Regions from separate parts of the Rhodococcus sp. GQ147 genome, predicted to be linked through region 1. Evidence: riboswitches for the same ligand, from Rfam matches in the RefSeq annotation. Region 1 holds a riboswitch; the other holds the start of a gene.
What was found. A riboswitch is a leader RNA that binds a small molecule or an ion and turns the genes downstream of it on or off. The one in region 1 is predicted to bind thiamine pyrophosphate.
Positions count from the first base shown of each region.

Region 2: it holds a riboswitch for thiamine pyrophosphate, as region 1 does, so the genes downstream of both, AC6CID_RS03770 (ABC transporter substrate-binding protein) here and thiC (phosphomethylpyrimidine synthase ThiC) in region 1, are expected to answer to the same signal.

Region 1 covers NZ_JCAXDU010000020.1:2,247-9,286, forward strand. Annotated here, with positions in the region: gene AC6CID_RS20180 (hypothetical protein) at 1-162, opposite strand, end outside; partial or broken gene AC6CID_RS20185 (substrate-binding protein) at 885-2,151, opposite strand; gene AC6CID_RS20190 (hypothetical protein) at 2,271-2,684, shown strand; TPP riboswitch at 2,788-2,897, shown strand; gene thiC (phosphomethylpyrimidine synthase ThiC) at 2,896-4,653, shown strand; gene AC6CID_RS20200 (HpcH/HpaI aldolase/citrate lyase family protein) at 5,355-6,236, opposite strand; gene AC6CID_RS20205 (NAD-dependent succinate-semialdehyde dehydrogenase) at 6,352-7,040, opposite strand, start outside.
Region 2 covers NZ_JCAXDU010000002.1:299,608-306,647, forward strand. Annotated here, with positions in the region: gene AC6CID_RS03765 (hypothetical protein) at 1-1,521, opposite strand, end outside; TPP riboswitch at 1,840-1,936, shown strand; gene AC6CID_RS03770 (ABC transporter substrate-binding protein) at 1,919-2,986, shown strand; gene AC6CID_RS03775 (ABC transporter permease) at 2,964-3,749, shown strand; gene AC6CID_RS03780 (ABC transporter ATP-binding protein) at 3,746-4,516, shown strand; tRNA gene AC6CID_RS03785 (tRNA-Leu) at 4,637-4,710, opposite strand; gene AC6CID_RS03790 (lipase family protein) at 5,058-6,311, shown strand; gene AC6CID_RS03795 (hypothetical protein) at 6,326-6,790, shown strand; partial or broken gene AC6CID_RS03800 (cold shock domain-containing protein) at 6,913-7,029, opposite strand.

The sequences.
Region 1 (7,040 bases):
GGTCACTGTCCCCGGTTGGCGAGACGAGAAGTAGGAGTCCAGATCCACCATCGCTCCGCAACCGGCGTTGACCGTCCAATCCGTAGCCAGTTGATAGGCGTTGAAGCCGGTCGGCCACCAGGGGTGACCGTCGAGGTGCAGAATACCGCCGGTGGTGGTCACCCGCAGCGGATGCGCATACGAGACCCACGGGGTGGAGGTCGGCGCACCTGTGTCCTCACCTGGCGATGCCGCGCCGGGTCCGGGGAGGGTGCACGCGCTCGTGAGGGGAACGGCCAGGAGCATCGCCGTCATACAGACGAGTCTCGCTCGTATCGGACCGTCGCGCTATGGACAGTCCGACAGCTGCTCGCTAGCCTGAGTTCAATTGCTGCGCACCCACTCTGCCCCAGCTGCGCTGATGGCAAGAAGATCGAGCGCACTGTTGCCCGCTTCGCGACTGTAAGGCGCTCGACGACTCCTGCCGGAAGGGATTGGGAGCGGTCTGCACTCGGAGCGAGCTCATAGATGCTGACTGTGGCCGGAAGTGCCGCAGCGAGAAGTCACCAAGAAAGAAGAGGAGAATGAAGGCAGAGCCACCCCCGAGAGGGCAACAGATCTCGCAGAAAATCTCGACCTCCGCATCCGGTCCCGATCCCACAGAGGAGGATCTGGCAGCGGTAATCGTCGCCCTGACCGGCATCGACATCGCGTCGAATGACGATAACGCGAGGCCTGGTCGTAACCGGAAACAATCCTGGCGACACTGATGCGCCGACGACTCCGAGTTGCACTCGCTGGTCGCACATCCGCCCGGCCGGGAACGAGGATGTAGACGGAGTGGCCACATCGATATGACCGAGATCGATGCCCTCGTCTTCTGTACCAGCACGCGTGGTCTCGGCCTATCCGATGGCGGGATACAGTTCCGTGCCAGCCGCTTTCGTCACATGCAGCTGCTGCCCGAGTCGGTCCTCGCTCAAAGTGACAGTACCCCGCGGTAGCTGGAACTCCCCGTGACGCATTGCCGCGGCGATCCGCTCGCTATCCTCCGCTTTCCGGGCAGCCTGCCACCATATGTGAACTGCCTCGAACACAGACTCGCTCAACGTCGACAGCGGCGGTGCCCAAGGACCGAATTGCGCCCGGTACCTCCTCAGAAACGAGGCGTTGCCCTCCGTTTGTAATCCTTGGAAATACCCCGAGACGGAGTGCAGACCACGGGCTGCTTCGTCGCTGATGTACGTCAGCATGGACTCTTCCAATGCCGGCGCCAGTGTTATGCACCGATCCCGCAACCCCATTGCATAACACTGACGTTCGAACTCAACAGCATCAGATCCGACGAGGGACGATGTCGGCTCCCGATTTCTGAATCGATTCGACGATCTGAGCGAAGTCTCGAGTCCTCATCGATGCGAACTCTTCACCGACGATTCGGGCGCCGTACCGGGGCAACAGTTGGCGAGCCAAGCCATGTGTCGTTCGCGGCCAACAATAATCGTTGCCGGCCAGAAACGATCGTCGCACCCCCTCCATCTGCGTGAGTGGTTTCGTAGCTGTTGCCAACTGATCGCCCGGCCGCTCCCCGAGTTGGAGACGGAGACGACCGCCGCTGCCTCCTTCGTTCATGACCGGCTGCACCAGCAGCACGGGTGCATCGCCGAGCGCCTCGGCAACTGCGGTATAGGTAGCCGATGTGGTGGCGATCAGGATGGTCCGGCAGCCTGCCTGAACGAGTCGCCGCGCTTCCATGACGCCGGTCTCCGGGTCTGTGGCGTCATCGCCCACGATCAACTCGACCCGTCGGCCATGAATGCCACCCTCGGCATTGATTTCCTCGAGCGCCAGCATGGCAGCGTTGTCGATTGAGGTAGCGAAGGGGCTGCAGGGTCCGGATTTCGACGTCAACAAGCCCAGACGGGGATGGGGCGAGGCGTTTCGAGCGGTAGGGAACCCTCGACGCCGCATCAACCATTCCAATCCGGGCTGGTCGAGTTCGGCGATGAGCCGAACTCTCGTGCCTCCATCGGCGGCTCCGAAACGAAGTTTGATAAGCCCCCGCCAAGGCTGGTCGTGCACGATATCGAGGTACACATACGGACGCGCAGCAGCGATACGGCCGAGAATCTCGACCGGTTCTGCGCCGGAACCGCTGAGGTGGACCGCCATACGCACGGCAGCGCCGGGTTCGACCCGATCGCATACCCCGCCGAACAGCCATCCCGCCTCTTCGCCTGCTCCGAAAGGCTGTAGGCCACCGAGGGTGGGGATGCGGTCCACTCTTCCGCGTGCAGTACGACCTGGGTCACCGTGTTTCCTGGAAGCTATGCACGTCACAGAGATGTATCGGTGGCAGCGGTGCGATCGGCAGCCTCGACGGCATCTACCAGGGCTCCTCGAAACACTTCCTGCAACATCGCGATGACGTCCCGGGCGGGACCGGCCGGGTCGATCGAGTAGAAACGGAAGCGTCCGGCCTTGCGTTCGGTGACCAATCCCGCGTGCCGCAGGATCCGGAGGTGGTTCGAAACGCCGGTGCGTCCCACGCTGTCGATCTGGTCGACCAGTTCATTGACACTGCACTCATCGCGCTCTGCCAGCACAGTGAGAATGGCTCACCGCACAGGGTCAGCGAGGGCATCGAAGGCCAGCTGTGCGGACAAGATCCCGATCTCCTCGAGTCAACAGTCGATGACGTATAGAAGAGTACCTCCTCGTAGCTCGCACAGGACGGGCCGACTTCGCACCGCTCCGACGACCGGACCAGCTACATCTGCAGCGAGACGAGTCGGGTGTTAGGGTCTGTGACGTCCCCACGGGAGCCCTATTGCAGGGGCTGAGATCGGGCTGAGGCAGCCTGCGACCGTCGAACCTGCCCGGGTAATGCCGGCGAAGGAAGTAGGAACGATTCCGATGAGTGCATCCAATTCGCATGCCCTGAGCTATGTCCACGACGAGGAACACGACCTGCGTGTACCTGTCACAGAGATCCGCTTGAACGACTCTCCCGGCGGGGTGCCGAACCCGCCGCTGCAGGTCTACCGCACTGCAGGTCCCGGTAGCGATCCGCTGGTCGGGCTCCCGCCGACGCGCGCCGACTGGATTGCTGCTCGCGGCGACGTCGAGCACTACCCGGGGCGAGAGCGGGATCTGCTCGACGATGGCCGCTCGGCTGTGCGGCGTGGAGAGGCGTCCCAGGAGTGGAAGGGGCCCCGACCTGTCCCGGTGCGAGCGAAGACAGGCCGGACGGTCACGCAGATGCACTATGCCCGGGCGGGGATCATCACCCAGGAAATGCGGTTCGTGGCGCTGCGGGAGAACTGCGACGTGGAACTGGTGCGCTCGGAGGTGGCGGCGGGTCGGGCGATCATCCCCGCCAACGTCAACCACCCCGAGTCCGAGCCGATGATCATCGGCAAGTCCTTCCTGGTGAAGATCAATGCCAACATCGGCAACTCAGCGGTGACCAGCTCCATCGTCGACGAAGTCGACAAGATGCGCTGGGCCACCCGTTGGGGCGCGGACACTGTGATGGACCTGTCCACCGGCGAAGATATCCACACCACCCGAGAATGGATCATTCGCAACTCCCCGGTGCCGATCGGCACGGTGCCGATCTACCAGGCTCTGGAGAAGGTCGCCGGCCAGGCCGATGCGCTGACGTGGGAGATCTTCCGCGACACCGTGATCGAGCAGTGTGAGCAGGGTGTGGACTACATGACCATCCACGCCGGAGTGCTGCTGCGCTACGTACCGCTCACGGCCGAGCGGCTCACCGGCATCGTCTCCCGAGGTGGGTCGATCATGGCCGGTTGGTGCCTCGCCCATCACGAGGAAAATTTTCTCTACACCCACTTCGACGAACTGTGTGAGATCTTCGCCCGCTACGACGTGGCATTTTCCCTCGGGGACGGGCTGCGACCGGGGTCGATCGCCGACGCCAATGACGCCGCGCAGTACGCCGAACTGGACACTCTTGCCGAACTGACCACCCGTGCCTGGGCTCACGACGTTCAGGTGATGGTCGAAGGCCCTGGCCACATCCCGATCCATCGGGTGCGGGAAAATGTGGAGCGTCAGCAGAAGCTATGTCATGGAGCGCCTTTCTACACCCTGGGGCCGCTGGTGACCGACATTGCTCCGGGCTACGACCACATCACCTCCGCGATCGGGGCCACCGAGATCGCCCGCCATGGCACCGCGATGCTGTGTTATGTCACCCCGAAGGAGCATCTGGGACTGCCGAATCGGGACGACGTGAAGACCGGGGTCATCACGTACAAGATCGCCGCTCATGCCGCCGACATCGCCAAGGGCCATCCCGGTGCCGTCGAGCGTGACGACGCGTTGTCGAAGGCGCGTTTCGAGTTTCGGTGGCGGGATCAGTTCGCTCTGTCGCTGGATCCGGATACGGCCGAGCAGTTCCATGACGAGACGCTTCCGGCCGAACCGGCCAAGACAGCGCACTTCTGCTCGATGTGTGGGCCGAAGTTCTGCTCGATGCGTATCTCCCAAGACATCCGGACCAGGTTCGGTGACGCCGCCGACCAGGCCGCCGTCGCCGGGATGCAACATATGTCCGACCAGTTCAGGGCCGCTGGCAGCACGGTGTATTTGGATGCCCCTACTGTCCTGTCCTCCGAAAGTAAGCGTGTGACACAGGACAACTGAGGTCGCAGGGGCGTTGAGTCCAGGTGACGAGAGGACACGGACGCAACGCCCTCAGCGGCTTGACGCACGCCCGCACTTGCTCTGCCGGGTGACGTTGTGTCGCGATGACGAAGGTGGTCGAGGACGGAGTCGGCATCGATGTGCGGTTTCGCGGTGCCGGCGACCGTCCGGGTTCGAGTACGAGGGGAATGAGATTCAGCGGCGGTACCCACTCGTGCTCAACGAAAGTGCCCATGTGTGAGCGGGGTTCGCTGTAGCAGTGATCGGGTGCCGGCGGGCGAGGCGGTGACGACATCGCCCACCTCGCTGCCGAATCGGGGGTGACCTGCACTTGTGACTCGCTCAGCTTCGAGGCACCGAGGAGTAGTTGCCGGGTGGTCTCGACGCCTGCCGTGACACGGTGCGGGTTGCCGTTCCCCTCACCGTGTCACGGCAGGCGGCCGTCTCGGAAGAGCGGTCGTGATCGTCGCCCCGGTCGATTCTGCTTCCGGGATCGGCGGTCGCTGCACACGCGCTGGAACGCGTCCGGACCATCCCGCATTCGCTCGGCGTCGACCTCGCGCGGCGGTGTTGTCCACCATCTCCGCGCGGTAATCAGTCTTCTCGATGATGCCTTGCGGGTTCTTGACCCGGGCAGGTACACCGCACCCGAGACCCTTGCAGCGTTGACGGTGCTGATCAGAGCAGCGTGAACGCGCCGACTACTGGGCAAGAGAGGCGGATTTGGTCGCCTCCAAGCGGCCGAAGTACCGAGATCTGGAAAGCACGGCAGTGGCTGAGATGAAGCGCGGCCGATCGGCTCCCGTCTCGATGTTCTCCCCGCAGGGGCCGAGTTCGGCGATAGTGGCATGCGCTTGTGAGACTGAATCGGCCGACGGGGAGAATCTCTCGTTGATCGTGTCGACGTGACGCGCCCGAACCGACAATTTTCCGGTCATGCCGAACTTTTTGGCTGTGTCGATGTCGGCTGCGACGATATCCCGATCATCCGCAGCGCTCGGGCCGTCGATAGGCGCTGCGATTTCCGCCGTCTTGCTGGCGATGACGAGGGTCGAGCGTGCATACGCCAGGCCTTCTGGTGTCCCATCGATGTCGAGGTCGCTGCAGAAGTCTCTGATGCCGAAGGCCAAGCGCACGACCGGTGAGCATTCAGCGATACGGTCGGCCTGACGAAGCGAGGAAGCAGTCTCGACCATAGCGACGATCGGGACATGGGGGAGTGCGGCAGACACGATGTCGATGTCTTGCGGACTCTCGGTTTTTGCAAGAACAATTCCGGTAAGGCCCGGCGAATCGCGGAGTATTTCCAGGTCGAGTGCAAGTTCACGGGTCGAAGCGTCGTTGACTCGGACCCAACCGACTCTGTCGCGAAGCCACTGCGCCGCAACTGTCCGTGCAGATGTTTTCTCCCTGTAGGGCACTCCATCCTCGAGATCGAGGACAAGGCAGTCCGGACTGGTAGCGACCGCGGTATGCAACCGCGCGAGATCGGTAGGGGGGACGAGTAGCCATGATCGGGCAAGGCGTGCCAGCTCGGTTCGCGCTTCCCGGGCTGCATCGGGTTCCTCGAAGTCGAATGACATCGTTGTTGTCGATCTCCAGTATTTATTCGAATCAGTGGATGTTGTGGATTATCGATGCTGTGCGGACGAGTCCTGGAATCTCCGATTTCTGCAGGACAGTTGCCATGAACAACTGTCAGGGGGTCAGAGCGATGTACTTGGTGTTGAGGTACTCTTCGATTCCTTCGCTGCCGCCCTCGCTGCCCAACCCGGACTGCTTGATGCCGCCGAAGGGAGCCGCTGGATCGGAAATAATGCCCCGGTTCACGCCGACCATCCCGAATTCGAGGGCGCGAGCGACTCGGGACGCTCGATCGAGGTTCTGCGTGTAGAAGTAGGCAGCCAATCCGTAGTCGGTGTCGTTTGCGCTCGCGACTACTTCGGCCTCGGTGTCGAAGCCTGTGATGACCGCAACCGGACCGAAGATCTCTTCACTGAGGATGCGTGCACCGGCAGGTACATTGTCGATGACGGTCGGTTGGTAGAAGTAGCCGGGACCGTCGATGGGTGTCCCGCCCGTGCGCACGCGTGCTCCGGCAGCAACGGCTTCATCGACCAGTGCTGCAACCGCGTTGCGTTGCTTGGCATTGATCAACGGACCAAGCGTGACGTCGTCTTCGTAACCGGGACCCACTGTTGTCGCGGCGATCCGATCGCACAGAGCACGAGTGAACTCTTCCCGGATCGAATTGTGTACGAGCAGTCGATTGGCGGCAGTACAGGCTTCACCACCGTTACGCATCTTGGCGGCCATCGCACCGTCGACTGCGGCGTCGATGTCGGCGTCATCGAAGACGATGAACGGGGCATTGCCGCCAAGTTCCA
Region 2 (7,040 bases), on a different contig from region 1:
CGTCACCACAGGATTGCGCGCGACACCGTCGCGGTGGAGATGCCCTTCGAAGCGGGTCGCCGATGCGAGGTCGAACGGAAGCCTCGACGGGAAGTACCACTCGGTGAAATCCAGTGGTGGCTCCGACAGATTCCGCGCCAGCTCCGCGATCGACGTCACCTCGCTCCCCCGATCGGTGTACCGCGCCTCGTCGGGTGACGACGCCCCAGTGCCCACCTCGTCGTAGTCGAGCCACCGGTAGACGACTCCCGGATCCGCGAACACCGCCGGCGACGCCTTGAGCGCATCGCCGAAGAATCCCGACCCGAGCACCTCCGGCGTGGCGGGAACAGGAAACAGCTTGTCGCGCACGGGCGCCCCGGTAATGAATCCGACGCTCACCTGCAGGAACCCCAGCGGTTGCGAATTGTCGTCGAGGATCGCGCCGAGCACCGCCTCGTTGGTCGCGTTCAACGTCCGCACATCCGGGTCGCCCGTCGCGAACATCGCGTAGTCCCCCGACAACAGAGTGCGCAACGTCCAGTCGATGTTCGGGTTGTCGGGCATGCGCGGGACAATGCCGTCGGTGCTGTCCGGGTCCAGTCGCGCGGCGAGTCCGGTGAGTGCGAGCAGATTCGTCGTCTCGGGATTGATGACCGTGGGAAGTGCCAGCACCGGCGATGCCGTCGAGATGGAGCCGAAGAACGCATCGACTGGCGCCGAGACCGCTTCGGGCAGATCCGGGAGGGCACTCTGCCCGGGGGAGGGCGCTCCCGCCTCGATCACCGTATCGAGCGCAAAGTACCCGCCGCACTGGTTGTAACCGGCGTCGCCCGTGGTGGCGGGATCTCCGTCGAAGTCCCATTCCGCGAAGTAGCCGGTGATGAAACCACCGAGAGAATGTCCGCCGCACAACACTTTCCGTTTCCGCAGTTCCGGGTCGGAGAGTTCGTGACGCAGCAGGTCGTACTGGTCGCGCAGCGTCTGCTCGATGCCGACATGCGAGAGCCACGCGACGTCGGCGCCGCTCGCGTGGCCGGCGAATCGTCGCCCGTCCACTTCGGCACCGCGGAAGTAGTAGTCGGTCGCGGTGTCGAGCGAACCCGTCCGCAGTGCCGCCCGGGTACCGGTGTGGTCCTCGAGGCAGTTCGATCGCCGGTCGAGTGCCCAGAACTCGACGTGGGCACCACGGGCCGCGGCCGCGACGACGGTGTTGCGCGCGACGCTCTCGAACGCGCCCGCTCCCTCGAAGATCCCGGGCTGGGCGACGAGGATCCGGTCGGCGTCGGCCGAACTCTCCGGTCCGTCGGCCGACCGCCACCGCAGATACGACAACCGGTCGCACGCGGCGGGTCGCGGTCCCGCTTCCGCCGGCAGCGGCACGGGTATCGACACCACGGACCCGAGCACCTCGCCGGCCAGCGGCGCCGACGAGTCATACGGCATTTCGGTGCGTCCGCTCGTCTCCGCCGACACCACCGATGCCGTCAGGACACTTCCCATCACCGCCGCAGCCATCGCGGCGCCCATCATTGCGCGCATCCCATCCCCCGATCGGTTCGTGCGTATTGAACACCGTTGCGGGAGTCGGGTCTACGGAAACAACAGAAGAACGGACCCGTCGGAGTTCACCGACGGCCCTTCATCGTCCGCGCAAGGGAGAGACATGCGCAGAGCGACGGTCCCTGCCGTTCGGGGGAGGTGGCAGGGACCATCACTCGAAGAGTCGGGATCTTCGATCCTTCCGTTGCGGGTGAAATGTGAGGGTGACATCCTGACCTGGGCATTTCCGTAACTTCGGGTCACATCTTCCGTTCTGCTCCCGTCCCGGCGGCCCCAGGAGGGCATGGTGCTAGGGTCGCCCGTGACACGGGGTGCTCCGCACGAGCGGGGCTGAGATCACACCCGTCGAACCTGACCAGGTAATGCTGACGAAGGGATGTCCCGACATGACCACGCCTGTACCCACATCGATCCGTCCCCTGCCCGCGCAGTGAAGGCGCGGCGGACTCTCGCCGGACTGCTCACCCTCGTCGCCGCACTCTCCGCGGTCGTCGGGTGCTCGTCCGATTCCGGGAGCGACACCATCCGATTCGCGTTGGACTGGACGCCCAACACCAATCACACCGGCCTGTACGTGGCGCAGCAGGAAGGTCTGTTCGCCGATGCGGGTCTCGACGTCGAGATCCTGCCGTACAACAACGCGACCCCCGACACCCTCGTCGACGCGGGTAGCGCCGAGTTCGGAATCTCCACGCACGCCACATCGACCATCGCCAGAGCCGCCGGGTCCCGGACCGTCGCGGTCCTCGCACCGCTGCAGCACTGGGCGACGGGGATCGCCGTGCGGGCCGACAACGCCGAGATCACGCGGCCGGCGGATCTCGACGGCAAGACCTTCGCGGGCTTCGCCAACCCTGGTGAGGACGAGATGCTCGCCGAAGTGATCCGCAACGACGGTGGTCGCGGTGAGTTCGAGAACGTGACGCTCGGGACGTCGTCGTACGAGGCCGTCTACTCGTCGACCGCCGACTTCACCGTGTCGTACCTGGCGTGGGAGGGTCTCGAGGCCGAGCACCGCGGCCTGCCCATGCGGTACTTCGGCTTCACCGACTACGGCTTCCCCGACGCGTACGCGATCGTCGTCGACGGCAACGAGGACTGGATGACGGAGAACCCGGAGCAGGCACGCGCTTTCGTGCAGGCGCTGCACCAGGGTTACCGGATCGCCGCCGACGACCCCGATCGTGGAGCCCGGGCTCTGCTCGAGGCGAACCCCGGGGCCTTCCCCGACGAGGAACTCGTCTACGAGAGCCAGCGCATGCTCGCCGCCGAGTACATGCGTGACGCCTCCGGCGCCGTCGGAGTCCTCGACGCCGGGAAATGGTCGGGCTATGCCCGGTTCCTGTACGAGAACGGCGTGCTGTCCGGACCCGACGGCAGCCCGTTGACGACCGAGCCGGACTGGTCGACCTATGTCACCGATGACTACCTCGAAGACCGATAGCATCGGCCGCGCACGTCGGCTCCTTCCCGCGCTGCTCATCGCCGGGGCTCTGGTCGCGATCTGGCAGTCGTACGTCGTGGTGAGCGGTGTCCGCCCGCAGGTGTTGCCCTCCCCCGCACGCGTTCTCACGCAGGGGTGGTCTCATCGCGTCGACATCGCCGGGCACGCCTGGTCCACTCTGCAGGTCACGATGGTCGGGTTCGCCGTGTCGCTGGCACTGGCGTGGGCCCTCGCGATCGTCGTAGACTTCTCGCCTTGGTTGCGGCGGGCCCTCGTGCCGTTGTTCGTGGTGTCGCAGACCCTGCCGATCATCGCGATCGCGCCGTTGATGATCATCTGGTTCGGTTTCGGACTGCTACCGAAGATCCTCGTCATCGCGCTGGTGACGTTCTTCCCCGTCGCGATCGGGCTGCTCGAAGGGTTCGCGGCGGCCGACCGGGAGGCGGGCGCGTTGCTACGCAGTATGGGCGCGTCGCGGTGGCAGCAGTTCCGTTACGTGCGCCTGCCATCCGCGCTCCCCCGCTTCTTCACCGCCCTGCGGATCGGCATCACCTACGCCGTCGTGGGTGCGGTGTTCGCCGAATACGTCGGCGCGACATCCGGTCTGGGCATCTACATGAGCACGCAGAAGAACTCGTTCCGCACCGATCTCGTGCTCGCTGCCGTAGTGGTGACCGCTGCTCTGTCACTCCTGCTGTACGCGCTGACGTTCGTCGTCGAACGGATGGTCGCGCCGTGGGCGCTCACGAGGGGTGAGAGATGAATGCGGTGACGGTGGCCTCGGTCCACAAGTCGTACGGCGACCGGGCGGTGATCGACGGCATCGACTGTGCTGTGGAGCCCGGCGAGTTCGTGTCCCTCATCGGGCCGAGTGGGTGCGGCAAGTCGACGCTGTTCTCGATCGTCGCGGGACTCGAGCAACCCGACACCGGAGAGGTTCTCGTCGGCGACTCCCCCGCGGCACCCGGGCAGGTCGCGCTGATGCCGCAGAAGGACCTGCTGTTCCCGTGGCGGACGGTGCTCGACAACTGCACACTCGGGCTCGAGGTGCAGGGTGTACAGCGATCCGACGCTCGTGCCCGCGCCCGCGAACTGCTGCCGACCTTCGGCCTGGCCGGCTTCGAGGACGCTGCCCCGCACCAACTGTCGGGCGGTATGCGTCAACGCGCGTCGCTCGCACGCACGGTGCTGCAGGGGCGCGACGTGCTCCTGCTCGACGAGCCGTTCGGCGCACTCGATTCGCTGACCCGCACCGAGATGCAACTGTGGTTGCAGCAGGTGTGGCAGCAGCATCGGTGGACGGTGCTGATGGTGACGCACGACGTCCGCGAGGCGGTGTTGCTGTCCGATCGGGTCGTCGTCCTCGGTCCGCGACCGACGCGGGTGCAGCACGAGCTGCGTGTGCACCTGCCCCGACCTCGAACCCTGGAGACGTGCGTGTCGAGCGAGTTCGTGGCGCTCGAACACGAGCTCATGGAGGTCCTGCACCGGTCACGACACGAGAAGCAGCAGAGGTTGCCCTCGGGATAGTCGCCGGCCGAACTGTTCGCCACCAGTGCATCCGCTACAAGATTCGCTATCCGCTACGGCAAATTGCTGTAGCGGATAGCGAGAGCGGTAGCGGATGCATCGGGGACGACCCCGGACCTGTGCCCCCAGTGGGACTCGAACCCACACTGTGCGGATTTTAAGTCCGCTGCCTCTGCCAATTGGGCTATAGGGGCGTGGGGATCACATTAGCGTTCACGACTGTCCACCACCGCGCCGGGGCGCGAGGTTCTTGAAGTACCGTGCGACGGGACGGCGTTCGTATCCTGTCCCCTCGTAGACGGAGGCCGGTACAGCCCGAGGACGGGACGCCACGCCCGGAGGGAGAGATCGAGTACGTCACTTCGTCGTTCGGCCGTGCAAGGTTCGATCCTCATTGCTCCTCGACCTCCTCGGATCCGACTTCGAATGTGCTCCTCGCCCGGGCTGTAACGCACCTCGATTTCCGGCCGACATCCTGCGGGGAGACAAGTACACAGCGGACAGCCGGTTGGTGAACCGGGCACGAAGAGAAGGACCATGGATGCGCTTCACGACCGCACGCCCACTGACCGGGCGACTCGCCACCGCAGTAGCCGTCATGGCCCTGGCAGCGACGCCGAGCCTGGTGGCCGCACCCTCCGCACAGGCCGAAGGCATCGTCTACCCCGCGTCCGTGAACGACTCCTTCTACAGCACCCCCGACGACATCGCCGATCGGCAGCCCGGTGACGTCCTCGCCGCGCGCGTCCTTCCGCCGCCGCTCGGATTTCCCGGCACCGACGCCGTCCAGTTGAAGTTCCGGTCGACGAACTCCGCCGGCGAACCGATCTCCGCAGTGACCACCGTGCTGTCCCCTCAGGGTGGGGCGCCGGGTCGTCCGCTCGTCTCGTACCAAGCCATCATCAACGCACTCGGGCTCGAATGCGCGCCGTCGACGGCGCTGTACGCACCGAACCCACTGCGAGGGATCCGGGAGTCTCCCGGCCTGCTCATCGCGATCCAGCGCGGCTGGTCGCTGGCCGTTCCCGATCATCTCGGACCGAACAGCGCCTACGGCGCCGCGAAGGTCGGCGGGCAGATCACCCTCGACGGCATCCGGGCCGCGCAACGCTACGCACCGCTCGAACTCGCCGACAGTCCGGTCGGCATCGCCGGCTACTCCGGCGGCGGGATGGCGACAGCGATGGCTGCAGCACTCGCCCCGACCTACGCGCCCGAGATCCCGATCGTCGGCTCCGCCTACGGTGGCGTCCCGATGGACATCGGCGAGATGGCCCGGGAACTCGGCGAATCCGCGCATCCCGCCTTCGGATTGGCGATGGCGGCCGCCCTCGGCCTCGAACGTGAGTACCCGGACCGCATGCCGGTCAGCGAGCAGCTCAACGGTGCGGGGCGGGAACTGCGCGACCGCATCGCCAACGCGTGCACCAACGAAATCCTGCTCGCCGGTGCCGGTCGCAGCATGGCCGACGTCGCCGACGCTGCGGCGGGCCTTGCCCTGCTCGACAGCCCGACCGTGCAGGAGGTGCTGATGGAGAACAGCGTCGAGAAGGTCGCGACAGTGCCGAATGCCCCGGTGTACGAGTGGCATTCACCGACCGACGTGCTGATTCCTCTCGATGCGATCTCCACGACGCTGCGCAGGTACTGCGACGCCGGGGTGGCGGTGCGGACCGAACTCGTGCCGAGCCCGGATCACATCACTGCCGCCGTGATCGGCTTGCCGGGTGCGCTGGACTTCCTCGACGGCCGATTCGCCGGCGTTGCGCCGTCGTCGGACTGCGGGACGGTATGAACACCGCTCGGAGCGTGACTGGACGACAATTCCGTCGGACGTTCGCGGTCGGCGGCATGTCGCTTGCCCTGCTCGCGGTTCTTCCGGGCACGGCGTCCGCGCACCACCAGGAGTTCGTTCCCCTGCCGACCACATACTCGTTGGGGCGGGACCACTCGGTACCGTGCAGCGGGCAGCTGACCGGCCACGTGTTCGCCCCGCACCATCGACCGGGAACGATCCTCATCGATCTGTCCTGGTCGACGTTCTTGGGCGGTTCGTGCACCATCACCGCATTCGTCAACCACTGGGGAAGCAAGAGGAACGGCGTACGCGCCCTCGAGCTGACGTCGGCTCCCGGCGAACCCGGACACGCTCCCAGCGGACAGATCAGTATCGACATCGGTTCCGGCGATGCGGGAATGACAGTGACCACGGACGGCCTCAACACGACCTATCTCGACCCCGCCCGGTTCACCACTCGTCTCACGGTGCCCTGACGGGATTTCCGGTCGTCACAATCGTTTCCGCTCGATCCGGCCAGGACATGCATCAGGCCCGCCTCGAATGACGAGGCGGGCCTGATGGTGTCTCGGATCCCCTGGGGGGACGGGAGATCGAATCAGATCACGGTGATACCGGTGGCCTGGGGACCCTTGGCACCCTGGCCGATCTCGAAGCGCACGCGCTGGTTCTCGTCGAGGCTGCGGTAGCCGCCCGACTGGATCTCCGAGTAGTGCGGATCAAAGA